One region of the Pseudoalteromonas sp. S1727 genome, then DNA from elsewhere that is predicted to be linked to it. Evidence: predicted binding sites of a transcription regulator. Region 1 holds the regulator's gene; the other holds the start of a gene.
The links. The regulator MetJ, encoded in region 1, represses methionine synthesis genes. The targets are predictions, from matches to a motif close to TAGACGTCTAGACGTCTA.
Positions count from the first base shown of each region.

Region 2: metA (homoserine O-acetyltransferase MetA) is a predicted target of MetJ. The motif match lies at 13,391-13,408, and genes of this name have one in related genera.

Region 1 covers NZ_PNDT01000090.1:7,430-23,698, reverse strand. The annotation lists gene priA (primosomal protein N') at 1-2,101, opposite strand, end outside; gene rpmE (50S ribosomal protein L31) at 2,335-2,547, shown strand; gene CWB85_RS17640 (malic enzyme-like NAD(P)-binding protein) at 3,122-4,363, shown strand; gene metJ (met regulon transcriptional regulator MetJ) at 4,444-4,764, opposite strand; gene metB (cystathionine gamma-synthase) at 4,999-6,258, shown strand; gene metL (bifunctional aspartate kinase/homoserine dehydrogenase II) at 6,264-8,609, shown strand; gene CWB85_RS17620 (penicillin-binding protein 1A) at 8,681-11,182, opposite strand; gene CWB85_RS17615 (pilus assembly protein PilM) at 11,315-12,394, shown strand; gene CWB85_RS17610 (PilN domain-containing protein) at 12,382-12,948, shown strand; gene CWB85_RS17605 (type IV pilus inner membrane component PilO) at 12,945-13,565, shown strand; gene CWB85_RS17600 (pilus assembly protein PilP) at 13,562-14,098, shown strand; gene CWB85_RS17595 (type IV pilus secretin PilQ) at 14,085-16,169, shown strand.
Region 2 covers NZ_PNDT01000081.1:6,070-22,338, reverse strand. The annotation lists gene CWB85_RS16700 (DUF4019 domain-containing protein) at 1-338, opposite strand, end outside; gene hrpB (ATP-dependent helicase HrpB) at 425-2,848, opposite strand; gene CWB85_RS16690 (GGDEF domain-containing protein) at 2,905-4,767, opposite strand; gene CWB85_RS16685 (hypothetical protein) at 4,764-5,645, opposite strand; gene CWB85_RS16680 (RpiB/LacA/LacB family sugar-phosphate isomerase) at 5,835-6,467, shown strand; gene CWB85_RS16675 (CsbD family protein) at 6,640-6,837, shown strand; gene CWB85_RS16670 (hypothetical protein) at 6,908-7,663, opposite strand; gene CWB85_RS16665 (DUF2971 domain-containing protein) at 7,820-8,494, opposite strand; gene metH (methionine synthase) at 8,680-11,310, opposite strand; gene CWB85_RS16655 (homocysteine S-methyltransferase family protein) at 11,321-12,388, opposite strand; gene metA (homoserine O-acetyltransferase MetA) at 12,378-13,325, opposite strand; gene CWB85_RS16645 (DMT family transporter) at 13,492-14,391, shown strand; gene CWB85_RS16640 (porin family protein) at 14,405-14,998, opposite strand; gene ettA (energy-dependent translational throttle protein EttA) at 15,292-16,269, shown strand, end outside.

The DNA.
Region 1 (16,269 bases):
CGAGATATTGGTGTAATAGAGGGCGTTCGAGCGCTTGAATATGTAATTGAAAACGATATTTCCCTGCAATTCGCTCGAGTGGTGCAGGGATCGGCCCCAGCAATTGTATACCAGTTAGACTCTGAACTGGAACTAAATCCGTTAAAAAATCGACCACTTGCTTTATGTTGTGTCCTTCAGCGCGCACAATTGCCATATTAGTAATGGGAGGTAATTGTGCGTCATCACGCTCCTGTAATGCAAAGCGGGCAAAATCTTGGTAACCATTGTTGACTAAGTCTTGTAATAGCGGATGTTCAGGAAAATGCGTTTGTAATAAAACCTGCCCAGGTTCGCCACTGCGACCAGCACGTCCTGCAACTTGCGTAACCAGTTGTGCTAAATGCTCAGTGGCGCGAAAATCACAGGAATACAAGCCACCATCTACGTCGAGTATCAGTACAAGACTAACATCAGGAAAGTGATGGCCTTTAGCCAGCATTTGCGTGCCAACCAAAATACGTGCGCCACCTTGGTTTATGTCGTCTAAGGCTTTTTCTAAGCTGCCTTTACGGCGCGTTGAATCACGGTCGATCCGGCTAATTGGCGTGTCAGGAAATTCACTCGCTAAAAATTCTTCTATTTGCTCCGTGCCTTTTCCATTTGGAAATATTTGCGTACTGCCGCAGTCTGGGCACTGGTGTGGCACGCGTTCTTGCTCACCGCAATGGTGGCAAATCATCTGTCCAATCGCTTTATGGAACGTTGCACTGGTACTACAACGTGTACATTCACTAAGCCAGCCACATTCATGGCAGATCAAGGTTGGCGAAAAACCACGGCGGTTTAAAAATACCATCACTTGTTTGCCGCGCTTTAAATGCTGGCGAATCATTGCCAGGCTTCCGTGTGCTATACCTGCTTGATCAGGTTGGCCTTTCATATCCAGTAATTGAAATTGGTTATCGGTACTGGTTTGTGCGCGTTGCGTTAAGCTTAATAATTGATATTTATTGTTCAGCGCTTTATGTAAGGTTTCAAGTGCTGGGGTTGCTGAGCCTAAAATGAGTGGGATCTTATGTTGAAAAGCGCGATAGGCCGCAAGGTCACGAGCATGATAACGCAGGGTATCTTGTTGTTTAAAAGAGCTGTCGTGCTCCTCATCCACGATGATCATACCGAGTTTTAAAAACGGCAAAAAAATACTCGAGCGGGTACCAATCACTATGGCACAGCTGGCTTTTTCACAAAAACGCCACGTTTGTAAGCGCTCGTTATCGGTCAGTGCTGAATGCCATAACATAATAGGAGTATCAGGAAAGCGACGACGAAAACGATTCACCGTTTGTGGTGTCAGACCAATTTCAGGCACCAGTACTAATGCTTGTTCACCACGTTTTAAAACATCTTCAAGGCATTGTAAATAAACTTCGGTTTTACCACTGCCGGTTACGCCTTCGAGTAAAAAGCTATTAAACCCTTTAGCTTGATTAATTGTACTGCAGGCGACGGCTTGCTCTTTATTTAGTGTGGGCTTAGTGCCCACTGTGGGTATTTGTTGTTGCCATTGATTATCGTGCTCAATAGTTTGGCTGATCAGTTCTTTAGCCAGTAAGCTGTCGATGGTTTTTTTATTAAATCCCAGTGCTTTTAGTTCTGTTAAAGACGATTTACCTGATTCGGCTAATTGTTTTAGTAAGCTTAATTGGCTTTTAGCTTTTAAAGACGGCAGCTTGGCGCCTTTATCGGTCAGTGTCACCATATTGATACTGCTTTTATCTGGGCATAACCCTTGGCGTAGGGCACTAGGTAAAGCAATATGAATGGTTTCGCCTAATGGGTAGCAGTAGTAACGGGCGGTGAAACGCAATAATTCGAGATGTTGTGGCGAAAGAATCGGTTCATCGTCAATGACTTCAAACATGTCTTTGAGTTTGTCTGCGGGCACGTCACTGTGGTTTTTTAAAGCCAATACCACCGCAACTTTACGTTGATTGCCAAACGGTACCATAACACGGGCGCCCACCTGAGGCGGTGTTAATAAACCGCTAAGCTGCGCTGGGATGCGATAATCAAAAGTGCGCTGCAACGGAACTTTTATAGCAACTTCAACAAAACTCATAACAACCCAAACAGTAACTAGCAAGGAAGTTAATGTACTAAAATTACAGCTAAAAACCTAGCAGCTAATCTTTGCTTTAAAGTTTTTGGTTGTTTTATTAGCAAAAACGCTATTTAAAGCTTGTAGCAAGCGGGGTTGTTGCATAGAATACGCGTCCTAAATAATTTGTTTTAACGACGTATGGTACCAGACTTCGGGTTTGGAGAGCGATGCGGCCTTAACTAGAGGTTTCTATGAAAGAAGGTATTCACCCTAAGTACGAAGTAATTTCAGCAACTTGTTCATGCGGAAATAAATTCGAAACTAGTTCAACACTGTGTAAAGACATTCACTTAGACGTATGTTCTGCGTGTCACCCGTTTTACACTGGTAAGCAAAAAGTTTTAGACACTGGTGGCCGTGTTGATCGCTTCAACAAGCGTTTCGGTTCACTTAGCAGCAAGTAATTATTGTTGTTTTGTCGGAAAAAGCACCCTAGGGTGCTTTTTTTTATGCCTGTGGTTTATAAAAACAGCAGTCACTTAGCCTTTAAGCTTTGCTCATTTAGGGCGCCTCCTCAGATTCATTATGTTGTGACTATTTCCCACTTTTATATCCAGTATAGCGAGCAAATAACAGACAAATAGTGATTAATTCTTTATATTGAATCTACTGTTAAAACGTAACTTTGGATGCTTTTACCGATAAAATTAAAGTTTATGCAGCTAAATGTTGCTAACTTCTGAATTTTTAGCGCTATAGCTGTTATTGCTGATTTTTGCTTTCAATACTCACTTAATAAGCATTTTTAGTTAGGTATTTTGATGCTTTATAATTATTTTTTAGGCAAAAAAAACAGGTATTTTGCAAAATTTGCCGACAAAACGCATAAAATTAACGGATATAGCATATAACAGGATAGACCTGATATTGCTTGAATTAAATTATAATATAGGTATCGTTCCTTAATAGGTGTCGTTCCCTATAAGAACTGCTTACTCTCACTTTCAACTTAATTTACTTGCAGGATAAAATCGCGTTATGTCAGATTTTCGTGAACAAGCTTTACATTACCATTCGCACCCCGTTCCAGGAAAGATCAGTATCGAGCTTACTAAGCCGGCTGAAACAGTCCAAGATCTCGCTTTAGCATATAGCCCTGGTGTTGCTGAACCTGTACGTGAAATCGCTGCTGATCCTGCTAATGCCTATAAATACACGGGTAAAGGCAATATGGTTGCGGTTATCACTAACGGTACTGCCATCTTAGGTTTAGGTAACTTAGGGCCATTGGCGTCGAAACCCGTTATGGAAGGGAAAGCGTTATTATTTAAACGTTTTGCTGGCCTTGATTCGATTGATATTGAAGTAAAGCACAACACCACAGAAGACTTTATCAATACCGTTGCTAATATTGCCGATACGTTTGGTGGTATCAACTTAGAAGATATCAAAGCGCCTGAGTGTTTTGAAATCGAAAAAGCATTAATTGAACGTTGTAGCATCCCAGTATTTCATGATGATCAACACGGTACCGCGATTGTGACCGCAGCAGGTATGATTAATGCGTTAGAAGTGCAAGGTAAAGATATTGAAGATGCGATTATCGTGTGTTTAGGTGCAGGGGCCGCAGCAGTTGCCTGCATGGAGCTACTCATTAAGTGTGGTGCATTGCGCGAACATATTTATATGCTCGATCGTAAAGGGGTTATTCATACTCGTCGTGATGACTTAAACGAATATAAGCAGCTATTTGCTAACAATACTGATAAACGTACCTTGCAAGATGTGATTGCAGATGCTGACGTGTTTGTTGGGGTGTCTGGGCCAAATCTATTAGCGCCAGAAGATCTTAAATTGATGGCTGATAAACCTGTGGTATTTGCTTGCTCAAACCCAGATCCAGAAATATCACCTGAGCTTGCTCACAGCGCTCGCAATGATTTAATTATGGCGACGGGTCGCTCTGATTATCCAAATCAAGTAAACAACGTATTGTGTTTCCCATTTATTTTTCGTGGTGCACTAGATGTACGCGCTAGCAAAATAAATGATGAAATGAAAATTGCGGCGGTTGATGCTATTCGTAGCATTGCTAAAGAGCCAGTCCCTGTAGAAGTATTAAAAGCCGCAGGTGTTGATAAGCTTGAGTTTGGCCCTGAGTACATCATTCCAAAACCAATGGATCCGCGTTTATTACCGCGTATCGCTAAAGCGGTCGCACAGGCGGCTATTGATTCTGGTGTCGCACGTATTGATATGCCTGAAAATTATATGGCTTAGATCGGAACATACAATAAAAAACCTCAGTACCGTTAAGTCGCTGAGGTTTTTTTGTATTTAATTCCTGAAGTATATTATTTTTAATCTTCGTTGAGTACAGGCACTTCTAAGCCCATTTCAAGCATGATTTTCTTCACTTCTTCAGGGACTTTCTCTGGATTATCTTTACGTAAGTCTTCATCGTTTGGCAATGGTTGGCCAGTAAACGCATGTAAAAACGCTTCACAAAGTAGTTCGCTATTGGTTGCGTGACGAAGGTTATTAATTTGACGGCGAGTACGCTCATCAGTTAAAACTTTTAATACATTAAGCGGGATCGAAACGGTGATCTTTTTAACTTGTTCTGATTTTTTCCCGTGTTCTGCGTATGGGTGAATATACTCACCATTCCATTTAGCCATAGGATGTGTCGTTGCCTCAGGTTGTTAATTGTTTGCGCGGCCTTTTGCGCACAAAGATGCCGAAATTCTATCGTTTTAAATAAGATAGTCAAATACTAGTTATTTAGCCATCTAGCAACATAAATGTTTTTACTGCCGTACTTGCACCTAAAACAGCATAAATGCTTTGACTTCTTAAATCCGATCCTCTAACCTTTTGGACGTCTAAACATCCATTTAATTGTAGGTGACGTTATGAGTCAAAAGAATAAAGCGACCATTGCAGTGCGTAATGGCATTGATGCAGATAAACATCACGGTGCTGTTGTGCCTCCCATTCATTTATCGACCACCTACTCATTTGCCGATTTTGATACCAAGCGTCAATATGATTACGGCCGCAGCGGTAATCCAAATCGTGACATTTTAGCTGAAACCCTAGCAAAGCTTGAAGGCGGTGCAAAGGGTATAATCACTGCAACAGGTATGGCTGCAGTGCATTTGGCCACACAACTACTGAGTAGCGATGATACCCTAGTGATCCCACATGATTGTTATGGTGGCAGTTATCGCTTATTTACTTCACTTGAAAAGCGTGGCTTATTAAAGTTAGTAGTTTTAGATTTAACTAAATCTGAAAACCATCAAAAAATTCTTGAGATAAAACCAAAGCTTATTTGGATTGAAACGCCAAGCAATCCAATTTTACGCTTAACAGATATTAAAGCGATCACCACAATTGCGAAGCAGTGTGGCGCATTAGTTGGCGCAGATAACACCTTTTTATCACCAGCATTACAAAACCCAATTGAGTTTGGTGTTGATATTGTGGTGCATTCGACGACTAAATATATCAATGGTCACTCTGATGTTGTAGGCGGTGCTGTGATTGCAGCAACCCAAGAGCTTGGCGATGAACTTGCTTGGTGGGCTAATAATATTGGTATTACAGGGGCGCCGTTTGATAGCTACTTAACTTTACGTGGCCTGCGTACTTTAAATGTTCGTTTGCGCCAGCACCAAGAGAATGCCTTTATTATTGCCGAGTATTTAGAAAACTCACCTTACGTGAGCCAAGTCTATTACCCAGGTCTTGAGTCTCACCCGCAACATGAGTTGGCAAAACAGCAACAACGTGGCTTTGGTGGTATGGTAAGCTTTGATATTAAAGGTGATATTAATGATGCAGCGGCATTTCTAACTAGCCTAGAAGAGTTCAGTTTGGCGGAATCGCTCGGTGGCGTAGAGAGTTTAATTTGTCATCCTGCAACCATGACCCATGCAGGAATGGAAGCGAATGCACGGTTAGCCGCTGGCGTAGGCGATACGCTGATCCGTATTTCGGTTGGTATTGAAGATGCCAAAGATTTGGTTGCTGATTTAGAACGCGTATTTAATAAGGTGAAACCTGGGCAAGGTCAGCACACAACGGCTGCAACATCGGTTTCTCAACAACAAGATCAAGAGCAATCAAGCTCATTTAAGCTGACTCCAGCACATACGGCTTTGTGGTAATAGAAATGGTAAATATAGTTCATAAATTTGGTGGTTCTAGTTTAAGTTCGGCAGAGCGTTATCAGGCCGTTGCTAATATTATTTTAGCGCATACTGAGGCGGGTGACTGTGTGGTGGTTTCTGCCGCAGGAAAAACCACCAATACGTTAGTTAAACTGTGGCAAAGCTACCAACAAGGTGATCAGCAAGCGGTTAGTGATATTTTACTACAACTTGATAATCATCAACGTACATTGATTGAGCAATTACTAAGCCCTACAGCGCGATATGCTGCATTAAATATACTTGAGCAAGAGTTGGCCTTAATAGCACAACAAGCGCAACAGCAAAGCTTACAGGAAGCTGCATTACTTGCTCATGGTGAAGTATGGTCGGCACGGCTATTAGCAACCTATTTGCAGCAACTTGGCCTTGCTGCAAATGATGTGGATGCACGGCAATTATTTACCTTAAATGATGGGCAATTATTACATCAAAAAAATCAACAAGCGTGTGCGCAGTTAATTTCGGCCAATAGCATTAATGTGGTTACAGGCTTTATTGCCGCCGATTGCCAAGCAAATACGGTAACACTTGGGCGTAATGGCAGTGATTACAGTGCAACTTTATTGGGGAGTTATTGTAATGCTCAACAAGTGTCAATTTGGACCGATACCCAAGGGGTTTTTAGTACTGATCCGCGTAAAGTTAAAAAAGCGATTAAGTACTCAAAGGTATGTCGTGGCCAAGCTAACCTGCTCGCCCGTTTAGGCAACCCTGTATTACATGCGAAAACACTTTCGCCATTAAAAAATACTGATATTAAATTAGTGGTCCGTAGCAGCTATGAAACAGAAGCCAGTGCCACGGAAATTGTTAAAGAAGGCTACAGTAAAGCGAAGCGTTTTATTACTACCTTAGAAAATATTGATTTACTGCGCATTGATCAGTTACGTGGTGGAGAAATTGGTGAATTAAGTCAACTTATTCAACATAGTTTGCATCACTTTATAGAAAATGGAGATACCTATTTATTGGTGCCAGCTAGCGCTACTCATCAAGTGGTCAGTCATTTGCAAGGTCGCGCTAATATTATTGAATCTAATTTACATGGTTGCGCCGTTGTCGCGCCAAGTAATGATGTGGCGCAACTATTTGAACAAGCAACTCAAGTGCTTACTGAGCAAAGCTTAACGCCACGTTTTAGCCACCAAGATGCAGACTATATTTTGTTGTTAACCGATCAATCAATTGATAGTGATGTATTAACCTTATTGCACGATAAATTGATCAACAAAGGTCAGGAGCTGGCTATTATTGTGGCGGGATTAGGCAATGTTGGCGAAGTGTTTATTGAGCAACTGAGTCAGCAACTGAATCGTTTGCAACACCATTTTAGCGTTAAATTGGTTGGTTTGTTACGCTCACGGGCAATGTTGTTTAGCCCAAGTGGTATTGCGCTAGAGCAGTGGCAATCACAGTGGCAAAACGAAGCGATTGATTATCAACAGGATGACTTATTAACGCGTATTAGTGAACTTGATTACGAACATAAAGTGGTGATTGATATTACCGCCAGTGAAGCATTTAGTGAGTTATATCCTGCGTTTGTAAATTTAGATTGTCATTTGATCAGCGCTAATAAATACGCCGGCACGGCCAATAATGATTGGTATCAAAACTTACGCCGTAATTTAGCTGAGCGTAATTTGTTATGGCGCTATAACACCAGCGTTGGTGCTGGTTTACCAATTAACTTTGCATTAGCTGATCTACAAAACAGTGGTGATAGCATTACCCACATTGAAGGGGTATTCTCGGGCACGCTTTCGTGGTTGTGCAGTCGTTATGATGGCAGTGTGCCGTTTTCAGATTTAGTACTGCAAGCGCAACAAATGGGATACACCGAGCCTGATCCTCGTGAAGACTTATCAGGGCGAGATATGCAGCGTAAGCTACTAATTTTAGCTCGTGAATTAGGTTTAACGTTGGAGCTAGACGACATTGCTTTAACGCCGTTAATGCCTGAGCAATTAGCGCAAGGTGATTGGCAATCTTTCCTTGATAACAAGCAGTTGCTTGATGACTTTATTGCTGAAAAAGCCGCTGATGCCGCTAAAGATAATAAAGTACTGCGTTATACCGGCGCGCTGACAATTGCCGAAGGCAAAGTAACCGCTAAAGTGGGATTGGCATACGCAACTCAAGGGGATGCCTTAGCTAACTTGACTCCTGGCGACAATATTTTTGTGATCAACAGCCAGTGGTATAGTGATAATGCCTTGGTGATCCAAGGCCCTGGTGCTGGTAAAGAAGTGACCGCCGCGGGCGTACATTCTGATTTATATTGGTTAATACAAAATCTAAAATAATCGAGATCATCAATGATAAAAAAGCGCCAGTCGGCGCTTTTTTACGTAGTTACGATTTTATATTGCGACGATTAAAACAGCTCTTCTTCTGTTTTAGTTTCTTCTTCAAAGACATTTTCCACATGTTGCATTACATACTTGGTTGGCGAGGTGCCTTTTTCAAAGTATTCAAAGCGACTGGTGTAATCATTTTTTTGACTCAGTAAACCGGTTGCTAAATCGATTCTTACCGACACGAGTCCTTCTGGTGGCTCAATCGGCGCTTCAGGTTTACCGTCGAGGGCAACACGCATAAAATCAACCCAAGCTGGCTGCGCTGTTTTGGCACCAGACTCCGCGCCGGATATTTGGCTTTTATCCATGTTGTTATTATAGGTTGAACGGCCAAGTGGGTTACCTGGGTTATCAAAGCCTACCCAAACTGAAGTCATCACATTGCGGTTAAAGCCACTAAACCAGGTATCAACAGAGTCATTGGTAGTCCCTGTTTTGCCTGAAAGGTCACGACGATCCAGCGCTTGCGCACGCCAGCCAGTACCACTCCAGCCGGTTTTATGTGCCCAGCTACCACCACCCCATATTGCGCTGTGCATTGCATCAGCAATTAAAAATGCATTTTGTTTCGAGATAATACGAGGTGCACAATGAGTCATCGATGCTTCTTGGCTGCTTTGAGGCTCAGTTGTTAACTCAAATTGTTCATTAGTTAACTGAGGTGCTACAGGATCACAAGCTAACAGTGGTGCTGTTTTAAATAATACATTACCTGCTGAATCTTGAATTTCATTAATGAAATACGGGGTGATCAAGTGGCCGCCATTGGCAAATGCACTCATACCACGAGCAAGCTCAAGCGGTGTAATTGACGCACTACCGAGTGCTAATGATTCACTTCGATTAATATCGCTATCTTGAAAGCCAAACTTTAATAAGTGATCAGCGGTGCGGTGTAAGCCAACGCCACGCAATAAGCGCACCGAAATAACGTTTTTCGACTGTGCCAATGCGCGACGAATACGGATCGGACCATTGTAAACTGCTGGGCTATTTTTTGGACGCCATGCCACGCCTAAGCTTTTATCCCATTGATTGATTGGTGCATCATTTAAAATAGAGGCTAAGGTATACCCATTGTTTAGCGCCGCAGAGTAAATAAATGGCTTAATATTAGAGCCCACTTGACGCTTCGCTTGGACGGCACGGTTATATTGACTTTGCTCAAAACTATAGCCGCCGACAATTGCTTTAATACGACCATCGTTAGGATCTAATGAAACTAATGCACTGGATGCTTCAGGCAATTGGCTAAGTAGATAGCTGCCATCGTCATTTTTACGCAACAGTATTTGCTCGCCTGGATTGAGTATGTCGCCAGCAGTTTTTGGTGGAAACCCTTGGCGATAGCGAGTGATATATTTACGCGCCCATTTCAGGTTGTTCCAATCAAGAGTAGCTTGCTCGCCATTTTTTAATAATACAGTTGCGCTTTGCTCGCTCACTTCAAGCACGGCGGCAGCTAATAATGGGCCGATTTCTTTTACTGGCCTTAGCTTTTCTAAAATGTCGCTATGGCTTAAAGCGGTTTGTGTTTCAAAATCCCATAACTGTTGCTCAGGGCCGCGGTAGCCATGGCGCATATCATACGCATGCAAGTTATTGACGAGGGCAGTTTGTGCCGCTGCCTGTACGTCAGATTCAACACTGGTAAAAACCTTAAAGCCGGTATTATAAGCTCGTTCGTAGCCGTATCGGGCCACCATTTCAGCGCGTACCATTTCTGAAATATAAGGTGCATACAGCTCGATTTCAGCCCCATGAAACTTAGCAGTAATAGGAGCGTTGGTAGCTTCATCATACTCGGCTCTAGAGATATATTTTTCATCTAGCATACGACCCAATACTACATTACGTCGCGCTTTGGCACGGATTGGGTTTCTAATTGGGTTTAATGCCGACGGCGCTTTAGGTAAGCCTGCTATCATCGCCATTTGCGCTAAATTTAATTCGTTTAGGTTTTTCCCGTAATAGACTTGTGCTGCGGCGCCGATGCCGAAAGCGCGATTACCTAATTCTATTTTATTTAGGTATAAAGCAAGTATTTCATCTTTGCTGAGTAAATTTTCGATATGCAGTGCGATAAAAATTTCTTTGACCTTACGAATGTAGGCTTTTTCTCGTGTTAAGAAAAAGTTACGGGCTAGCTGCATGGTAATAGTACTTGCGCCTTGTTTTTTCTCTCCCGTTGAAATTAATACGAGCGCTGAACGCAAAATACCTATAGGATCTATGCCTATATGGTCATAAAAACGATTGTCTTCAGTGGCTAATATAGCATCTATAAGCGGTTGCGGTATCTCATCGATGGTCACTGGAATACGGCGTTTTTCACCGAACTGGTTGATTAATAAACCATCTTTAGAAAATACTTGCATAGGAGTTTGTAATTGCACGTCTTTTAAAACTTGCACACTGGGGATATCAGATTTAACGTAATAATAAAGGCTTACTAAAGTAATGAGCCCCAAAAACGTGCAAATGATAAAAAATTGTAAAGTTCGTTTTAATAAAATCACTTATATTTTCCCTAAATGGACTCCCAATTAGAATCGGAGACTGCTAGTATATATTGATTAAAAAATGAATAGTATTTTTTCATATAAAAATTATAACTTGTTTATTCTTAAAACAAAGGCCAAGTTGCAAACATGCTAAGTCAACTATTGAGTAAGTCTTCATCGATGATGGTAGGGATAGATATCGGTTCACATGCTATAAAAGCAGTGTTACTGAATGAAACGGACAGTGGCTACCGGCTTGAGGCGTTAGCAATAGAGCCTATGCCAAAAGGCACTATGGCTGAGCGCAGTATTCAAGATATTGAGGCAATTGGTAATATTATTACTAAGCTAAAACGTAAATTGCCTAAGTCAATTAAGTCTGCTGCGGTTGCTGTGTCTGGGCAAACAGTGATCACAAAAGTGATTTTTATGGATGTTACGCTCACTGATGCAGAACTAGAGTCGCAAATAGCCATTGAGGCAGACAGTCTTATTCCTTATCCGTTAGACGAAGTTAGCCTAGACTTTGAAAAATTAAGTACAAATGAAGCTGATCCATCAAAAATGAATGTGTTGTTATCAGCAGCGCGTACTGAAAGTGTGGAAGCCCGCGTAGGTGCGTTAGAGTCAGCCGGTTTAACTGCGAAAGTGGTTGATGTGGAAAGCTATGCTTTGAGCCGCACTATGGATGTTTATTATCAACAATTACCGAGTGACGCATTTAACAAATGTGTGGCGGTCGTTGATATTGGCGCAGTGCTGATGTTGGTTAGTGTGGTCCTCGGTGGTGAAACAATTTATACCCGAGATCAAGTATTTGGTGGCGACCAATACACTAACAGTATTGTGGCCTATTATAATAAAAGCTTTGATGAAGCTGAGATTGGTAAAACAACGGGGGATTTACCCCCTAATTATACTTTTGAAGTACTGGCGCCGTTTCAAACGTCATTGTTACAACAAGTACGCCGTGCAGTGCAGATGTTTTTAACTACGAGTGGCAAAGATCAAATTGATTATATTGTACTTACTGGCGGTACTGCGATGATAGATGGCTTAGATAGGCTGCTAATTGAAGAGCTTGGTATTCACACTATAGTGGCAGAACCGTTTGCAAATATGGATATTTCCCCGCATGTGGATCGCAATGTGTTACAGCGTCACCGTACTCAATTTGCAATAGCGACGGGTTTGGCATTAAGGAGCTTTTCATCATGCCACATATAAATCTACTGCCGTGGCGTGAACAGCAACGAAAACAATCACAAACTAAATTTGCCACTATTTTGTTTTTAGTGGTACTTGGTAGTTTTATGAGTATGTATTTATTAAGTACTTATTACGGTAACTTGCGTGATGGGCAAAATATCAAAAACAATTATCTTACAGCTGAAATTAGCCAGTTAGATCGCCGCATTAGCGAAATTCGTGAATTAGATAAAAAGAAAGAAAACCTACAACAACGCATGCGTTTAATTGAAGAACTACAAAGCAGCCGTAACTTGGGCACCCAAATCATGGATGAAGTAGCCAAAATAGTACCGACTGGTGTTTACTTAACTAAGTTAGAGCGCCGTGGCAGTGCGATACATGTGGTCGGCCGAAGTGAATCTAACAACCATCTTTCAAATATGCTTCGTGAAGTACAAAACTCTTACTTGCTCGAAAAGCCCACCATGCAAGGTATTGTTGCTGGGGAAAAATCGTCACGCTTATTAAGTGATTTTAATATGGAATTTTATGTAAAAGCGTTTGATAAAATTGGCGAGGTTAAGCAATGAACCTTGATATCAAAGCATTAACTGAGATTGAATGGAACGAAATTGAGCTTGAGAATATTGGTGATTGGCCAATTGTAGTTAAAGTTATTTGCTGTACTTTTGTTGCCGCATTAGTGCTGTTTTTTAGCTATAGCTTATTAGTTTCAGATGAAATTGATAGTTACCACAATGCGGTTAGTAAGGAAGTTGAATTACGCAGCACCTACCGTGCAAAGTATGCAGTAGCCAGTAACTTAGAGATCTATCGCCAACAGATGGTTGAGATGGAAGAGAAATTCTCTTTACTACTAAAACGCTTACCCACTTCTAATGAGACGCCGGGCTTACTCGATGATTTATCGTACGTAGGTACCACCAGTGGTCTAACTTTTCTTAAAATTGGCTGGTTACCTGAAGTTGAAAAAGAGTTTTATACTGAATTACCGATCAAAATTGAAGTGATAGGCAGTTATCATGAGTTTGGTGATTTTGTTGGTAAAGTAGCGCAATTGCCACGTATTGTCAGCTTGCATGATTTTTCAATTAATAGTTCGGATTCCGGTAAGTTGACATTTAGTGTGGTCGCTAAAACTTACCGCTATGAAGGCGGCGTGAAGAAAGTAGGAGCTAAAAAATGAAAAAATTAGCTTTTGTTTTACTCAGCAGTGCTTTGCTCAGTGCATGTAACGATGACACCTCTGAGCAAAAAGAGTTTATTGACCAAGTAAAAGCCAGTACAACGCCTAAAGTTGAGGAAATTCCGAAACTGACAAAATTTGAACATTTTGAATACAATGCACAGCAATTGCGTAGTCCTTTTGTTGCGCCACAACCCGAAATTATTCAAAATAACATGATCCAAGTAAAAAATTGCTTACACCCTGATCCTGAACGTCCACGCGAGGTATTAGAAAAGTATCCATTGGATAATTTAGCGATGAAGGGCACCTTAGGATCGGATGGACAAACGTGGGCATTAATAAAAGCAGCGGATGACACCTTGCACCGAGTCACTGTGGGCAATCATGTTGGTTTGTACCATGGCGTTGTACAGCAAGTAAAAAGTGATTATATAGAATTGTTAGAATTAATTCCCGATGGGTCTGGTTGTTGGAAAGAGCGCCTGACAAAGCTTGAAATGTTAGAGGCGAGCTCCAATGGCACTAGTTGAAAATAAAAAAGGTAAAATTAAAATGCATAAGGGAGTATCGTGGAGTAATCGCATTCAACAGGCTTTGTTTGTTGTTATTGCCCTTTTTATCACGCAATCAGCAATAGCGACACCGCTGCTGTATGACATTCGTTATAACCCACTCATGGCTGGAGAAACACAGTTACAGCTAGTCTTTGATGAAGAGTTGACGACAGAGCCAAAGGTTCAGGTTTTCAATAACCCTGCCCGCATTGAAATGCGTTTTAACGCAGCCGATGTTGAGCAAGGTTTGGCCGATGTAGCAATTAATCAAGCTGGCATTGAAAATGTGAGTAGTGTGACTACGGATGGTACTTTAATCGTTACTGTGCACTTAGAGCGTTTAAAAATTTACCAAACATCTGTTAATAATAACCTTGTTTCATTACATGTATCTGATAACCCACTCACAGCACAAGCGGGTAATAACACAACTCAAGCTGAGGCGAGTCATTATATAAATTCAATTCAGTCGATTGATTTTCGTCGTGGTGAAAAAGGTGAAGCGCGAGTATTAGTATTTTTACAAGATACCCAAGCTGCGATTGATGTGCATGAAAGTGGTGGGAAAATAATTGCTGAGTTTCACCATACCGATATTTTAGATGACTTATTGTATGAACTAGATGTGCTCGACTTTGGCACAGTAGTGAGTTCAATTGAGACATTTAAAGAAGAGAATATGAGTCGGGTGGTAATAAGCCCTAATAGCGCGTTTAAATTTACTTATCAGCAAATAGAAAATATTTTAACTTTAACAGTTGAAAAAGATGACTCACAGCGTTCTTACCTAGAAGGTGGCAAAGAGTACCAAGGTCGCCCTATGACCTTAAACTTCCAAGACATTTCTGTTCGTGCGGTATTGCAGATAATTGCCGGTTATAACGACTTTAACTTAGTAACCAGTGACTCAGTCAATGGTAACATCACTTTGCGTTTAGACGGTGTGCCGTGGGATCAAGCACTTGACGTGGTATTGCGTGTTAAAGGCCTTGATAAACGCATGGATGGATCTATTTTAATGGTGGCACCTTCTGAGGAACTGGCGGCTCGTGAAGCTAAAGAGCTTAAGGCCAAGCAGCAAGTTGAAGATTTAGAGCCGCTTTACAGTGAATACATTCGTTTGAATTATGCAAAAGCGGAAGAGTTTGCTGATTTACTAAAAACAGATACTAACAGCATCATTAGCGTACGTGGTAGCGTGTCAGTTGATAGACGTACCAATACCTTACTGATTAAAGATACTGCAAAAAGTATTGAAAGTGTGCGCCGTATGGTTGAGACCCTAGACATAGCAGTACGACAAGTTGTTATTGAAGCACGAATGGTGACTGTACGCGACAACGTGAAAGAGGATCTCGGTGTACGTTGGGGCTTTAGCGATCAACAAGGTACTGATGGTATCTCGGGGACACTAGAAGGCGCGAACACGATTTCTAACGGCACTATTCCAAGTATTTCTGATCGCCTTAATGTTAACTTGCCAATTACCGGGGCTGCTGGCAGCATTGGGATGCACGTTGCTAAGTTAGCTAATGGTACGTTACTTGATTTAGAGTTAACGGCGTTGGAAGAGGAAAACCGCGGTGAGATTATTGCGAGTCCGCGGATCACTACCGCTAATCAGAAAAAAGCACGTATTGAGCAAGGTACTGAGATCCCGTACGTTGAATCTGCTTCAAGTGGGGCAACCACGGTAAGCTTTAAAAAGGCTGTGTTAAGTCTTGAAGTTACACCGCATATTACCCCAGATAATAAAGTGATTCTGGACTTGATCATTACTCAAGATACCCGAGGTGATACAGTGCAAACAGGAACAGGACCTGCTGTTGCAATTGATACCCAAGAAATTCAAACCCAAGTTTTGGTTGAGAATGGTCAAACAGTGGTACTTGGTGGTATATTCCAGCAGCAAATCATTAACTCAGTTAAAAAAGTACCATTATTAGGTGATGTTCCTTACCTAGGAGTGCTGTTTAGAAGCACAAGTGAGTTTAATGAAAAGAAGGAATTGCTGATTTTCGTTACTCCGAAAATCCAAATAGAGTAATTTTCACTGATTTATTCTTACACAACGGGCAATTATTGACTTTAATTGCTCGTTAATTGGCTTTTTGTTCTAATTGACTTGAAATACCCAATCAATTACT
Region 2 (16,269 bases), on a different contig from region 1:
TTATTTTCAAAATCAGTTTGAAACTCTAAAATGACATACTCACCATCAGGTAATTGTGGGATAGCAGTTAGCTCTTGACGACTGATACCTTGGCGGGATTGAACTTTACCAAGCGGAGCACGCACTTCCTCTAACTTAGATACCCAAAGCGCCTTAGGTACGTTTTCTTGAAAAAACACCCCCGCCTGTTGCCAACTATTTGCGTATTTTCCACTATCAACCACTTCTAACCAACTCGTAGCTGGAGCGATTTCTGTTGCAACATCAACAACCTTTAGCGTCTGTGCCCAAGTGAGTGTGCTTATAAATAAACATAGAACAACAATTATATTCTTCATTTCAAACTCCTTGTTTATGCAATCAATAAGTATTTAACTTACCTTTTTTTGAACCATAAATCACGACTTTATAGTTAAACTTACTTTCACATTTTACTTTTTACTTTACTGGTCGCGATACTGGTTGCTGGGTTGTCTGGCCAAAAGTGCTTGGGATATCGGCCCTTCATTTCTTTTTGCACATCGCGATAACTAGTTTGCCAAAAGCCAGCAAGATCTTGCGTAAGCTGTAATGGTCGCCTTGCTGGTGAAAGCAGCTCCATTAATAGGGCAAGCTTGCCTTGTGCGAGTAATGGCGTACTGGTCATGCCGTATACTTCTTGCATCCGCACACTGAGTTTTGCAGGGCCATCGAGTTGATATTCAATACGAATATTTGAGCCACTCGGCACTGTTAATCTAAGTGGCAATAACGCCTTTAAAGCTGATTGTTGCTGCCAGTCAAAGACATTTTGTAGTGCCTCGCAGTAATTAAACTTTTTAAGCTGATCAAGCGTTTTAATATCTTGTAGGTATGCCACAAGCCAGATATCGGCACTGTCAATGAGTGACTGCTCAGTAATGGCTGGGAACTGCTCTGGCAGTAATTTACTGGCTAAGCGCATGCGAATAAGTAACTGCTCACTCTCGCTTTGTTCATTGAAAATACTAAAACTATGCTTTTTAAACATGTTAAGCCATGCTTTAGCTCGTTCACTTTTATCAAGCTTTTGCTGACTCGGCTGACTGCTAAGAGTAATAGCCCCTAACTTTATTTCATCTTGGTGAATGAAACGCCCGGCTTTTTCGTCGAATTCACAACGGGTTTGCTGGTAAAACAAATGCCCAAGTTCGCTTTCAATTTCAGCTGGTGTAAATGCAACACCCGCAAACACCCGGCCTCCTTTGTGCCCACCCATACTGGCAATAGCGAGATAATCATCGTTATGCCAAAACTCTTCACTAAGCTCAGCGCCAGCACCATTTGCAAGTAAATAACCATTACCTCGTTTTTTCGCGAGCCTATCAGGGAATGCAAACGCGACCAGCAACGCTAAGTATTTGGTTTTTAGCTCTGCTACGGGGCTGAGTTTTAAGCGCTTTAACCAATAATTAAGTTGTTGTTTAAATATGGGATGTGGCCGAGCATGTTGGCTATGTAGCGCTAGATTCAGATCAGCTGCATGGCTAATGCGGCTTTCCAATAACGCCACTAAATACGCTGCTAAACTATACATCCCCGGCATGCTCGACTCTAATTGCTGCGCCTTAATAAGCATATGCGCTAAGCGAATGTCAGTACCAAAACCGAGCATCTGTGTACCAAGGGCAGTGAGCTTTTCTTTACCGTCGAGAGCTTCTAACATTTGGAGTAGTTTAGTTGCTTGCTGAACTTGTTGTTGTGCAGGTGGATCTAACAAGCGCAAATCACTTAGCTCAGCGCCCCAACACTTTGCCTCTAATAATAATTGGCTTATATCAGTGCTGACTATTTCTGGCGCATCATGACTATTACGTCGCTCAAAAGTTTGCACAGAGCCAAGCCGATATACTACTCCGGGCTCTACACGCCCAGCACGACCAGCCCTTTGTATTGCTGATGAACGAGAAATACTTTGCGTTATCAACTCAGTTACACCTGTTTTTAAATTAAAACTGGCAGTACGACGTTTGCCACTGTCAACTACAACTCGAATACCTTCAATGGTTAAACTTGTTTCAGCCACATTGGTAGTCAATACGATTTTTCGCTGCCCACTTTTTGCCGGTGCAATAGCAGCTTGCTGAGTCGCCTTATCTTGCTCACCGAATAAGGTGAACACCTGACAGTCTGTAGGTAATTCTGTGAGAGCTTGCTGTACACGATTTATTTCTCGCTGACCGGGTAAAAATACCAGTACACTCCCCACTTGTTCATTGACCGCCTGAGTGATTATTGCAGGTATTTGATCGAGCCAACGGCTTTCATCTTTTAATGGAATATACACTTCATCAATAGGAAAACTACGCCCACTTGACTCAATAATCGGGCAGTCAAAAAACTGCTGATAACGCTGCCCGTCAAGAGTTGCTGACATCAATAGAATAGTTAAATCATCACGTAGTGCAGCCTGTGATTCCAGCGCAAAAGCTAATGCAGTATCAGCGGCGAGTGAGCGCTCATGGAACTCATCAAAAATAAGTAAATCAACGCCAGTCAATTCAGGGTCGTTTTGTAGCATTCGCGTCAACATGCCTTCGGTGACAATTTCAAGGCGAGTATTAGCGCTGACTTTAGTTTCTTGTTTGATCCGTAAGCCAACACTTTGGCCAACATTTTCATTCTGGCAACTAGCTAAATAGTTGGCGATATTTCGTGCAGCAAGACGCCGTGGTTCAAGCATTACAATGCGTTGGAAATGCCCGTCACGCATTAGCTGCAATGGCAACCACGTTGACTTACCCGCTCCTGGCGGCGCTTGTAATAATGTCATCGGCTGAGTTTTTAGTTGGGAAACTAGCTGTGTATAAATATCTTCAACGGGTAGCACACGTTTTACCATTAATAACCATTTTGCTGATTATACCCAAACCACCTCAAGATACGTTAAAATTTCAGCTTTGCGGTAATATTACTATAGCTTTGTAGTTCACCGGCTAACAGATATTTACGATAATGCTTAACTACATCATCACTTTGCCAATGTGTTTTTTCTGTTGAAGGGGCTATACCAACCCATGCATTGCGTTGATTTTCCTTCGCTAAATACAATGCTCCATCCGCCAGTTCGATCACTTGTTCCCAGTTAAATAACTCCGGCATCGCAGCTATAAAAGGATAACTGGCAAACCCGACTGAACAAGTACACTGCAACGACTCATCATGGTTTAAAGTAAATTGATGATCTGCAACCGCGTTACGCACGCGATTTAGTGTATGTGCGGCTTCATTAAAGGTGAGATTATCCATTACTAATAAAAACTCTTCCCCGCCCCAGCGGATCAATAAGTCGCTATCACGGCTGTGTTGTTGCAGTATTTTTGAAAACTGCTCTAACACCTGATCGCCCGCCCCATGGCCATGACTATCGTTAATTTGCTTGAAATGATCTATATCTACCACTGCAAAAACTAAGTTTTGCAATTGCGCAGGCGGGAGTAAATGATTTGCTCGTGCTAATTTTGCTAGTTGCTGATTAATCACACTAAAAAAGTAGTGGCGATTATGTAACCCCGTTAAGCTATCTGTATAACTCATTGTTTTTAAAAGTTCATTACTTTTAGCAAGTGCATGAGTACGCTCAGCAACTTGTTGTTTTAGCGTTACTAAATAGCGCTGATTTTGCCAGCGCCAATAGATAAATGCCAAGCCGCACATAATCAAAATACCGGCTAATAACCAACGTTGTTGCTGTAAATGGTGGTTCTCTATTGTTTGCTGTTGCTGTAATAAACGTTGCTCTTTTAACGCGTTATCTTTACTCAAAAGCAATAATTGTTGATTTTGCGAATCAAATTTAAAATGAGCCTCTAGTTGTAATACCTTATTATTGCGTCGCTGTAAGCTTAATGCATCTTTGCTCAGCGAATATCGATTCAAATAACGATACGCCAACTTAAATTCTTTTTGCTGGCGATAAGCACTTGCCACCAAAAACTGTAATTGTGCCTGTTCTTCTAAAAAACGCGTATTATAACTATTTGCAAGCTGTGATAACGCGGTATGAATGGCCAACTTGAAATTACCTGCTTGCAAATAGCAATTAGCCAACGCCAAATAATATTGTAAACGAACACGTTCTTGTGACTTACTGATCTGGGTAGGATCAACGTTAGCTAACATCGTCTGTGCAGCTTGATAATCGCCAAGTTTAAGGAGGATCTGCGCGTGGTTGACCGCAACTTCATACATGGTGTCACCAATATTTGCTGTCACACTTTGCGCTTTATTGCTCGCTGCTAATGCTTGATGATAACTCCCCATTGCCAAGTAGATCTTACTTTGCCAAAGGTACATTAGTGTGGTGTATTCTGAATTATCACTTTTATAATAATCAATAGCATGGTGTATATACTGCTGCGCCAAACGAAAACGCTCTAGCTCCATTTCTAAATGTGCTAAATGTAAATAAGCCCAAGCCGTGTACTTTTTATTTCCTGCTGATTGCGCTAATTCCAGAGCATAATTATTAAGCTTTACACCTTCTTCAAATGCCCCATAACGGCGCTTGACCATGGCTTCAAATAAGTAACTTTCAACCTCAATTTCCAACGCCTGTTGCGATACAGCTAATTGCCGCAATTGGTGAATGTAACTCATAACATGCAGCATGTTATCGGCATCAATATCGGCTTTAAACTTAGTGTAATAGTGCTCTAATTGCTGTTTATCTTGCGCTGTCGTATTTGCAAAAAGTTCACCACCATACATCAGAAGTACGAATAAAAATATGCTTTGAAAATTTATCATTGCTTAGTAACTATCATTTGCTGATTTACTACTTGCCAATCTTTAACCTGCTGATTGATAAACCCTGATTGCTGAAATGCCTTATTGATGATGCCGCGTTGTCGCAAAACGTTTAAACCTGTAAACAGTGCTTGAGCAACCTCTTTACCCTGCGGATGATTTTTACTAACAACAAAGTGCCGAGTATCAGGTAATACGACTTTTACGTTTTTAATTGGTGTAAATAAGTGCCCTTCATAGTTTAAATCCAAGTTCGCACCGACACTAAAATTAATCATCATTGCATCAACCACGTTCGCTTTAACCATAGCTAACATCTCCTCCCACGGACCAATATAGCTAATTGCACTCATCGGAGTGTTAATGAGCGCCCGCCAATCAACATGCCAACGCGGGTTGACCACCACAGTTAGCTTATTGAGTTGTGATAATTGTAATTGTTGCGCCTGCAAGTTATCAGCAGAGACATATAAGCCCGCTTCATATTGGCCAAACTCAATAACAGCATCACTCACATAAAGCGAGCCTCGGTAATTTAAGATGTCTTCATGCCACATACTGCGCGCCAGCATTAAACTAGTCCCATCAATTAAGGCATCAAACTCAGTATTCGCAGCCCAAGGTTGCGCCCGAAACTCAACAGGCCGAGTTTCACCTCCTAAATAAAGCGCTTGTTGCAGTAAAATCATTTCCACAATTTCAAGATGAGAACCATCCGTATTGGCTGTAAAGTCAGTAATACTGAGTACATCGCGACCATTTAAAAAAGCGCTATAACGCTCACTAAAATTTTCATTACTTAGGATATCAATAACCAATGCTGGCTTTGCAGCTACACTACTACTAAACAACATAAACAAATAAAAAACATACTTCATAGGAAAGCCCTGAAAATAAAAAGTCATTGCACCTACAGGCCACAGTGACTAATTATACAGCAACAACGCACAAACTGTTAACCTGCGTTAAATTATGTAATCGGCCATCTATTACAGTTGCCCGTATTTACCACCGGTAGCAAATACAGCTAGAATCGACTTAACACTAATTAATTTGGGTAGGACTAAATGAAAATTGCATTAATGAATGAATTCAGTCAAGCGGCTAAAAATCCAATCGTACTTGAGCAATTAAATAGCGTTGCACAGGCGCAAGGTCATCAAGTTTTTAATGTTGGAATGGATGGCGATAACGACCACAGGTTGACTTATATCCACCTTGGTATAATCGCCAGCTTATTATTAAATTCTAAAGCAGTAGACTTTGTTGTGACAGGTTGTGGTACAGGTCAAGGAGCGCTAATGGCGAGCAATGCATTTGCGGGTGTCAACTGTGGATACTGTATTGACCCATCTGATGCTTATCTATTTGCACAAATAAACAATGGTAATGCCCTTGCTTTACCATATGCCAAAGGATTTGGTTGGGGTGCTGAGTTAAATATTAAATATATTTTTGAAAAAGCCTTTACCGGTGAAAAAGGCCAAGGTTACCCAGCTGAGCGTAAAGAGTCACAAGTGACTAATGCGGGGATCTTAAATCAATTAAAAACAGATGTCGCTAAAGATTACTTAAGTGCACTTGAAGCCATTGACCCAGAGCTGATCAAACAAGCCATTGGCGGTCCACGTTTTCAAAAGTGTTTTTTCGCACATTGCCAAGACGACGCAATTGCGGCATTTGTAAAAGCGCGTATTTAACGTCGCAATAATTACACACTTTGCAGTAACTATTGAACATCGTTTATCTCGGCCCACTTCACTTTAAATCATAATAACTTGATTTAACTTAAAAAATAGATGTTTACTAATTTGGTATAGCGTTTGCAATTTACTAATTGAACAAATCACTTATCTATACAAGGAGTAAATTATGAATAGCGATCGTATCGAAGGTAATTGGAAAGAACTGAAAGGTAAAGCGCAACGTAAATGGGGCGACCTTACCAACGATGATTTAGATAAAATCGAAGGTAGCCGTAAAGAGCTTGTTGGCAAAATTCAGCAAGCATACGGAAAATCGAAAGAAGAAGCTGAGCGCGAAGTGAGTGATTTTGAAAAAAGTCACTAACCTAAAAGCCAACTAAACGCTTTGATAAGAACCGCCAGTTGGCGGTTTTTTATTATCTGCGAATAAATTTTTATTTAGTCATGATCACATCTTCAGATAACAACAATTCATCGTCTTTGTATACTTCAAGCCTGCCCGGTGGTGAGTTCTCGCAACCAATAACCGATACCTGTAACACGTACCTGTAACGGCCATTTTTAAAGGTGTAGCTATGATTACCGCCACTGCCTTCAAAATTCATCTCACCATTAAATAACACACTATCTGGTTTATCACTGGTTTTTTTATCAATGTGCCACGATGCATACCGATAATTATTATCCCCTAAATCATCAATACGCATACGGTATTTAGTCGTCTGCCACTTTAATACTGGTTTATCAAAGTTATTAAGGCTTGGATGCAGCGCTTGCTTATCAGCTGCTATTAAATTTTTAACCAGCAACTGCTCTTTGGCTGTTTGATAATTAACCCCAATAATTTTACCATCGGTATCAACCCAAACGAGCCCACTATTTAGCATAATGCCGCGCCAACCTACTTTATCCCAATCAGTATCAATATCTGAGTCAGCAATCTGTTTAATAAGCGTTTCATCAAACACGTCATCAAATCGCTCAACCAACTCAGCTTCATTATTAATAGCAGGCACTGGATAGCTGCGTTTTAACGGATAACTCACCAGCGCAGCAACCACCGCTTTATCATCAGCTTTAAACGCGGCAATAATAGGTGAAATATTCTGATGATACTGCTGCTCAAGCGCAAACGTATGCGATGCAAAAAGTAGAGATAGGCAAAGTAATATATAATTTAGATATTTCATTGATAGTTCATTATTTAAAAAGCTAGAAATTAGAATCGTTTATATTTCAGGTTTGTTTGACGCAAATATATGGTGACTAGAGATAATTTTGTTCCAAAATATAGAACAGTAGTTAAGTCTCAAAAACTAAGATTAAATTTTATATGACTAAAGCTACTATTTCTTATATAAAACTTCTTGAAATCTTAATTGGTAATATTTTGAGTCAGTCTCAGCTTTATATAACTTTATTTTTCCAGCAGAAATCCTTAGTAACTCCTCTGATATTTTTTCTTTTAATATATCACTAGATCTTAAGCCTAAATACACTCCATCGATTGCGCCTACTGGATATTCTAATAAATTAATACTTTCACCAAAAATATCATTATTGCCAACCAGAGGTTCAGACTCTAAATCTGAGGCAAATATACGCTCTTCTTCCTCATAGGCCCAATCGATAGGCTTTTGAAGCAGTGTTTTATCGAAGTTAAACTGCTCTTCTATCGATATATACCCATTTAGGACACCTCTTTCTCTACGGTAAATAACTGGCTGTGCCTTCGAGAAAAAGTTGTTTTTTCTATTAAACTCAATACAAAACCCGGTGTGTGAGGCTGCATAGTGAGACCACATTAATAAATTCCCACTGTTCCTAGATAGTGAGAGAAAAGTCATTTTTTTTCTACATTCATCATGCCTCTCATGTGGCTTTTTTAGATTTAGTTCATAATCTCCCAGCATCATAGATGACTCAAACGGATCATTTACACTTCTAGGGTAAGAAAACCTAATTCTCCTGTTAGTTAAAACATCTAGCCTATCTTCTGATAAGTACTTATAAAGCTTCATACGTTAATTTCCTCGAAAATAATATTTTATAAACCAACGTTCGGTTATCACACACTGAGATGGTAACAATAAACTATTCTCTGTCTTACAAAACTTTGAACCAACTCTGAAAACAAATAAAAACGAGCCTCATTTGGCTCGCTTTTTTTAAACTGACGGCTGATAGCTGACCGCTTACAGCTGCTCTATTCCGGCTCATACCCTAAGTTAGGCGATAACCAACGCTCTGCTTCTGCCAGCGTCATGTTGGTGCGTTTGGCGTAGTCTTCAACCTGATCCTTTTGGATTTGCGCTACTGCGTAGTATTTAGCTTCAGGGTGGGAGAAGTACCAACCTGAAACAGCAGCACCCGGCCACATGGCGTATGAACTGGTGAGTTGCATGCCAATACGTTTTTCAGTATCGAGTAGCTGCCAGATTTTCTTTTTCTCAGTATGCTCAGGGCAGGCTGGGTAACCTGGTGCTGGGCGAATACCTTGGTAGTTTTCACGAATAAGCTCATCGTTTGATAAGTTTTCATCAGGGGCAAAGCCCCAATACTCTTTACGCACTTGTTCGTGTAAGTACTCGGCAAATGCTTCAGCGAGTCTATCCGCTACAGCTTTAACCATAATTTTATTATAGTCATCTTGCTTGGCATCAAATGCATCAGCTAAGTCATCCTCTTCAAGACCACCAGTTACCGCAAACGCGCCAAAATAATCAGGCGTGCCTTTCGGGGCGATGTAATCGGCTAAACAGTAATTCGCAAAATCAGTTTTTTCGGTTTGCTGACGTAAATGGCATGACGTGGTTAATAATTCAGAGCGGCTTTCGTCTGTGTATATTTCAATATCATCACCTACGCGGTTGGCCGGGAATAAACCAATCACACCCAATGGCTGTAAACTACCTGATTTTTCAAGCTCATCGAGCATATCATTCGCATCTTTAAACAAACTTTGTGCCTGCTCGCCAACCACTTCATCCGTTAAAATGCGTGGGTATTTACCCGCGATTGACCAGGTCATGAAATACGGCGTCCAGTCGATGTATTTGCGTAAAGTAGCAATCGAAACATCTTTAAACTCAGTCACACCGAGCTTTTTCGGCACCGGTGGTGTGTAGTTATCCCAATCAAGTTGAGCGGCGTTATCTCGAGCACGCTGAATGGTTACAGGCTTTGAACGTGGCTTTTTACGTGCTTGCTGCTCACGTACTTTTACATATTCAGCTTGTGTTTTTTCTAAAAAGGCTGGCTTTAACTCTTTTGATAATAAGTTTGATACCACACCCACAGCGCGGCTGGCGTTATTAACATACACCACGCCTTTATCGTATTGCGGTTCAATTTTAACAGCCGTATGCGCTTTTGAGGTAGTCGCACCGCCAATCAATAACGGTAGCTCAAAACCACGGCGCTTCATTTCTTTGGCAACATGCACCATTTCATCAAGTGATGGCGTAATAAGCCCAGATAGACCAATGATATCGGCTTTTTCATCGATGGCAGTTTGCAAAATTTTCTCTGCCGGTACCATAACGCCTAAGTCGATGACTTCGTAGTTGTTACACTGTAAAACAACGCCAACAATGTTTTTACCAATGTCGTGTACGTCACCCTTAACGGTGGCCATGACCACTTTACCGTTAGTGGCCCCTTCTTCTTTTTCAGCTTCAATAAATGGGTCTAAGTAGGCCACTGCACGCTTCATTACACGGGCTGATTTAACCACTTGTGGTAAAAACATTTTACCTGCGCCAAATAAATCACCCACCACATTCATGCCGTCCATCAATGGACCTTCAATCACGTGAATAGGTTTATCAGCCGCCGCACGACACTCTTCGGTGTCAATATCAATGTATTCTGTTATACCCTTTACAAGTGCATGCTCTAAGCGTTTTTCAACTGGCCATGTGCGCCACTCTAAATCTTCAACGCGTTCTGCTTGCGCCATACCAGAATATTTAGGTGCCAGCTCAACTAAACGCTCCCCCGCACCGGGATCGGTATTTAAAATAACATCTTCAACCGCTTTACGTAGCTCTGCTGGGATATCATCATAAACCGCAAGTTGCCCTGCGTTTACAATCCCCATATCCATGCCCGCTTTTATTGCATGGTATAAAAAGACCGAGTGGATCGCTTCTCGTACTGGGTTATTACCACGAAATGAAAACGAGACGTTTGATACACCACCCGACACTTTACAGTGTGGTAGGTTTTGCTTAATGCGGCGTGTGCCTTCAATAAATTCAACAGCGTAGTTGTCGTGTTCTTCGATGCCCGTGGCAACCGCAAATATATTTGGGTCAAAAATAATATCTTCTGGTGGAAAGCCAATTTCATCAACTAAAATACGGTAACTACGCTCGCAAATTTCATATTTACGGTCTGCAGTTTCAGCTTGGCCATCGGTATCAAACGCCATAACCACAGCTGCTGCGCCAAAGCGTTTAATAATTTTAGCTTGGCGAATAAACGGTTCTTCACCTTCTTTAAGCGAGATTGAGTTAACAATCGCCTTACCCTGAATACACTTTAAGCCCGCTTCAATCACTTCCCACTTAGAGGAGTCGACCATGATCGGTACTTTAGAGATATCTGGCTCTGAGGCAATCAAATTCAAAAACTTCACCATGGCAGCTTTTGAATCCAACATGGCTTCATCCATGTTGATATCAATCACCTGTGCGCCATTTTCTACTTGTTCGCGGGCAACATTGAGGGCGGTTTCATAGTCTTCTTCCATGATCAAGCGTTTGAACATGGCTGAGCCGGTCACATTGGTACGTTCGCCGACGTTGGTAAATACTGCTATTTGTTGTGTCATCTCGGCTACCTTAATTTAAGTTACACGCTTCAAGACCCGATAAGCGCATACGCACTTCCAGCTCAGGCAGTGGACGAGGTTTGACCCCTTCAAGACCTTTAGCAAACGCTTTAATATGTGCAGGTGTAGTACCACAGCATCCACCCACAATATTAATAAAGCCTGATTTGCCCCAATCAATGATCTCAGCAGCCATTTCCGGCGCTTCTAAATCATACTCACCAAACTCATTCGGTAAACCGGCATTAGGGTGAACAGATACAAAGGTTTCGCAAACACGTGATAATTCTTCAACATATTGACGCAGTAAATCTGGCCCAAGTGCACAATTTAAACCGATCGAAATTGGCTTAATATGGCGAATCGAATTATAAAATGCTTCAGTAGTTTGCCCTGACAAGGTACGTCCTGACGCGTCAGTGATAGTGCCTGAGATCATAACTGGCAACTTGCGCCCCGCTTGCTCAAACGCTTCTTCAACTGCAAACGATGCTGCTTTAGCATTCAAGGTATCAAAAATTGTTTCTATCAAAATCAAATCAACACCGCCTTCCATAAGCGCTAGAGTTGACTCAACATAGGCGGTGACAAGTTTGTCAAAAGTAATATTACGGTAGCCTGGGTCGTTAACATCAGGCGAGATTGAACAGGTTTTTGAAGTTGGCCCCAGCACACCTGCAACATAACGCGGCTTTGCGGGATTTTTTGCAGTGAACTCATCACAAATACTGCGTGCTAGTTTGGCAGACTCTACATTTATTTCTCGACTGATGCTTGCCATATCGTAGTCTTCCATCGAAATGGTGGTCGAGTTAAAGGTGTTTGTTTCGATAATGTCAGCGCCAGCATTTAAAAAGCCACGGTGAATATCGGCAATAATTTTTGGCTGAGTCAGGCTTAATAAATCATTGTTGCCTTTGATCAGGACATGCCAATCTTTAAAGCGCTCACCACGATAATCTTGTTCTTCTAATTTATGTTCTTGGATCATGGTGCCCATGGCGCCGTCGAGGATTAAAATTCGCTGTTTCAGCGCCTCGGCTAGTTCTGCATGTTTATTCACTGTATTACTCGGCATAGTTGTTAGTCCTTACGGCTTGGCTAACTAAATTAATATCATAAGGTGTCGTTTGGTACACATAATAATTTAACCAGTTCGAAAAAAGCAAAAAGGCATGGCTTTGCCAGGTTTTCGACGGTTCGTTATCTGGGTTGTTATCTGGAAAGTAATTTTCTGGCATGGGAGCATCGGGGCCTTTTTCTAAATCCCGCTGATATTCCCCTTTTAAGGTATCGGCATCATATTCAGGGTGACCGGTAATGTACACTTGGCTGCCTGATTTATTTTTTATTAAGTAAGCACCCACTTGCTCTGAACCTGCCAGAACAACTAAGTCATCACAGGCGTTAATTTTTTCAATATCAATATGACCATAGCGCGAGTGCGGCACCACAAAGGTATCGTCAAAACCACGGGTTAATGCGCCATGTTCAAAGTAACACTTGTGGGTAAACACGCCACAGAGTTTATTTTCTTTTAGCTCGCGCTTTAAATTATGATGATGGAATAAACCCGCATGGGCCGCCCAACACGAAAACAGCGTTGAGGTAACATGTTGCTCTGCCCAATCTAGAATGACTTTGAGTTCATCCCAATAAGCCACTTCATCGTACTCTAAATGTGCCAGTGGCGCACCAGTGATCAACAGCGCATCATAATTGTTGTCTTTAACTTCAGAGAAATAACGGTAAAACGTATCTAAATGCTGCTCTGAAGTATTTTTACTACGATGAGTGTCTAAACGCAGTAGTTCTACATTCACTTGTAAAGGGGAATTGGCAAGTAAACGAATGAACTGTACCTCGGTTTCAACCTTATTAGGCATTAAATTTAAAATCGCCAAGCGCATAGGGCGAATTTCTTGCGTTTTCGCGCGGCTTTTTGGCATTACGAATACGTTTTCTTGACGTAACCTCGCAATCGCGGGCAATTCATCTTTAACGGTAATAGGCATACTCATCTCCAAGGCATAATTAACCAATGGCTAATTATGAACTGATAGCTAGAAATTTCAACCTCTAGATGTTTAGATGTCTAAATGAATTTAACTTAACTATTTTTTGCATTCTCAAAACAGCTCGCCATAATGCGCCTGTTGATTTTACTTTAAGGTGATAAACGTGATTGATTGGCTTGGTTTAGGAGAACTTTTTGCAATATTAGCAGCGATAGCTTGGGCACTTTCGACCATGCTATATAAAGGTTTTAGTCATCACTTAACGTCTATGCAGCTCAATATTAGTAAAGGTGTGTTAGCCAGTGCTATGATGTTAGCAGCAATTGCCATTACTCAAGACTCTGCAATACCACAATATATGACCAGCTGGCTGTGGCTAGTTGCCGGTGGTGTGATTGGGATTGCTATTGGTGATAGCGCCTACTTTGCAGCCCTGCGTAATATTGGCCCAGTCCGTACTTTAGTTATTGAATCCCTAGCTCCAGCACTAGTGGGGATTTTTAATATTGTGCTGTTAAACCATTATTTATCTCTCCTTGCTTGGGGAGGCATAGCATTGACAACAATCGGTGTAGTAATAGCAATCAAGCCAGAAAAATCGCTTCCTAGGGTTGATCAACAACATTATCGCAAAGGTATTTTATGTGCCCTCGCGGCTGCTATTTGCCAAGCGCTCGGTATGGTAATGTCAAAAGGCGCACTCAATAACGAACAAATGAGCAGCTTATGGGCGGCATTAATTAGATTAGCAGCAGGAACCATAACTGTGGGTTTAGTCGTCACAGTGTTTAAAAACAGTGAATTTAAACAGGCACTCACTTTGAAAGGGGTTAGCGGCAAGCAATGGTTCTTTGCCGCGGTTTTTCTTGGTACTTTTCTTGGCTTGTGGCTACAGCTTGGGGCAGTTAAATACACCGATCCTGCCATTGCACAAACGATTTTCGCAACTGCACCATTGATTGTAATGAGTATCGGTTTTATAAAACGCGAGCCAGTTACTAGTAAGATGCTGATAGGCGGTTTACTTGCGCTAATGGGCGTGGGTGTATTGCTAACGAATTAGCAATACTATTCGATTAAAAGTAATAGCTAATGGCTACACTCAGCGCTTCACTTTTCTCGCTGCCTTGATCGAAGTATTGAAACTCACTAGACAATTGCCAGTTTTGATTAATAGAGTAAGCGGCACCAACACCAAACGACGCACCTTTTTCACTAAAACTACCATTGCTAGATTGAGAAAAGTCACTGTTTATTTGTGTATAAGTTGAGCGAACTTTAAACTTACTATCAAAGTAACCGGCCGTGGCGTACAAAGAAAAACCTTCCGATAATGGATACTGCAGTTTAAGTAATAATCCTTGTTGATTTTCTAACTCATATTCATCAGTGATTTTAATAGGTTGCGATGCAATAACTTCATTATCATTACCACTACCAAACCCGAATCTTGCTTCTAACGCTACGTACTGGTTAAATTGATACCCTACATATGGTGTAAACACTGTAGATTTAAACTCACCGTTATCATAGAGCTTAAACTCATTATCTAGCTTTAAGGTCTGGCTACTAATTGCAATCCCTGTATAGTATTTTGTCTCAGCTTTAGAAAATACACTTGTGGAACAAACGGCTAAAAAAAACATAGAACTGACGATTACTTTAAGCATTTTTAATCCTTTAATTTATTAGTAAATGAACATTACTTCAATTTTTGTATAATAAAAAGCCTGCCAACAATAAAAAACAAATGCTTACAAAAACTTACATATATAGCCCCCCCCATTAATGCCGAAACATCGCATCCCCATTAACGCATAATTTTCTAACTATTTATTGCGCTATTTAACTAAGCTACTAGAGCTGTAAAAAATAATCTATCTACGCCATTCGTTGACTGTTTCACCTGTGAGCCACTACAATACAACATTAAAATTTTTATTATTATTTGAAGGCTCCTTCCATGGTTTTACCTGATAAGTTTATTTTCTCGATGAGTCGAGTATCTAAGGTTGTGCCACCTAAGCGCACTATCTTAAAAGATATCTCTTTGCATTTTTTCCCTGGCGCTAAAATTGGTGTACTTGGCTTAAACGGTTCGGGTAAATCAAGTTTACTACGCATTATGGCCGGTGTTGATCAAGAGTTTGAAGGTGAGGCTCGCCCGCAACCAGGTACTAAAATTGGTTACTTACCACAAGAACCAGTTTTAGATGAAAGCAAAACAGTACGTGAAACGGTTGAAGAAGCTGTAAGCGAAGTTAAAAACGCGTTGAATCGCCTTGATGAAGTGTATAACGAATACGCGATGGAAGATGCTGACTTTGATGCGTTGGCCAAAGAACAAGGTGAACTTGAAGCAATCATCCAAGCACATGATGGCCATAACATTGATAATGTTCTAGAGCGTGCTGCTGACGCACTTCGCCTACCACCTTGGGATGCAAAGGTTGAACACTTATCAGGTGGTGAACGTCGCCGTGTTGCGATCTGTCGCTTACTACTTGAAAAACCAGATATGCTTATTCTTGATGAGCCAACCAACCACTTAGATGCAGAGTCTGTTGCATGGTTAGAGCGCTTCTTACACGATTACGAAGGCACTGTTGTGGCGGTAACCCATGACCGTTACTTCCTAGATAACGTAGCTGGCTGGATTTTAGAGCTTGACCGTGGTGAAGGTATTCCATGGGAAGGTAACTACTCGTCGTGGCTAGAACAAAAAGATGCCCGCTTACAACAAGAGCAAAAATCTGAAAAAGCCCGTCAAAAATCAATTGCGCAAGAGCTTGAGTGGGTTCGTTCAAACCCGAAAGGTCGTCAAGCGAAGTCAAAAGCACGTATGGCACAATTTAGTGAACTACAGCAGTCTGACTACCAAAAGCGTAATGAAACTAACGAGTTATTTATTCCACCTGGACCACGTTTAGGTGATCAAGTT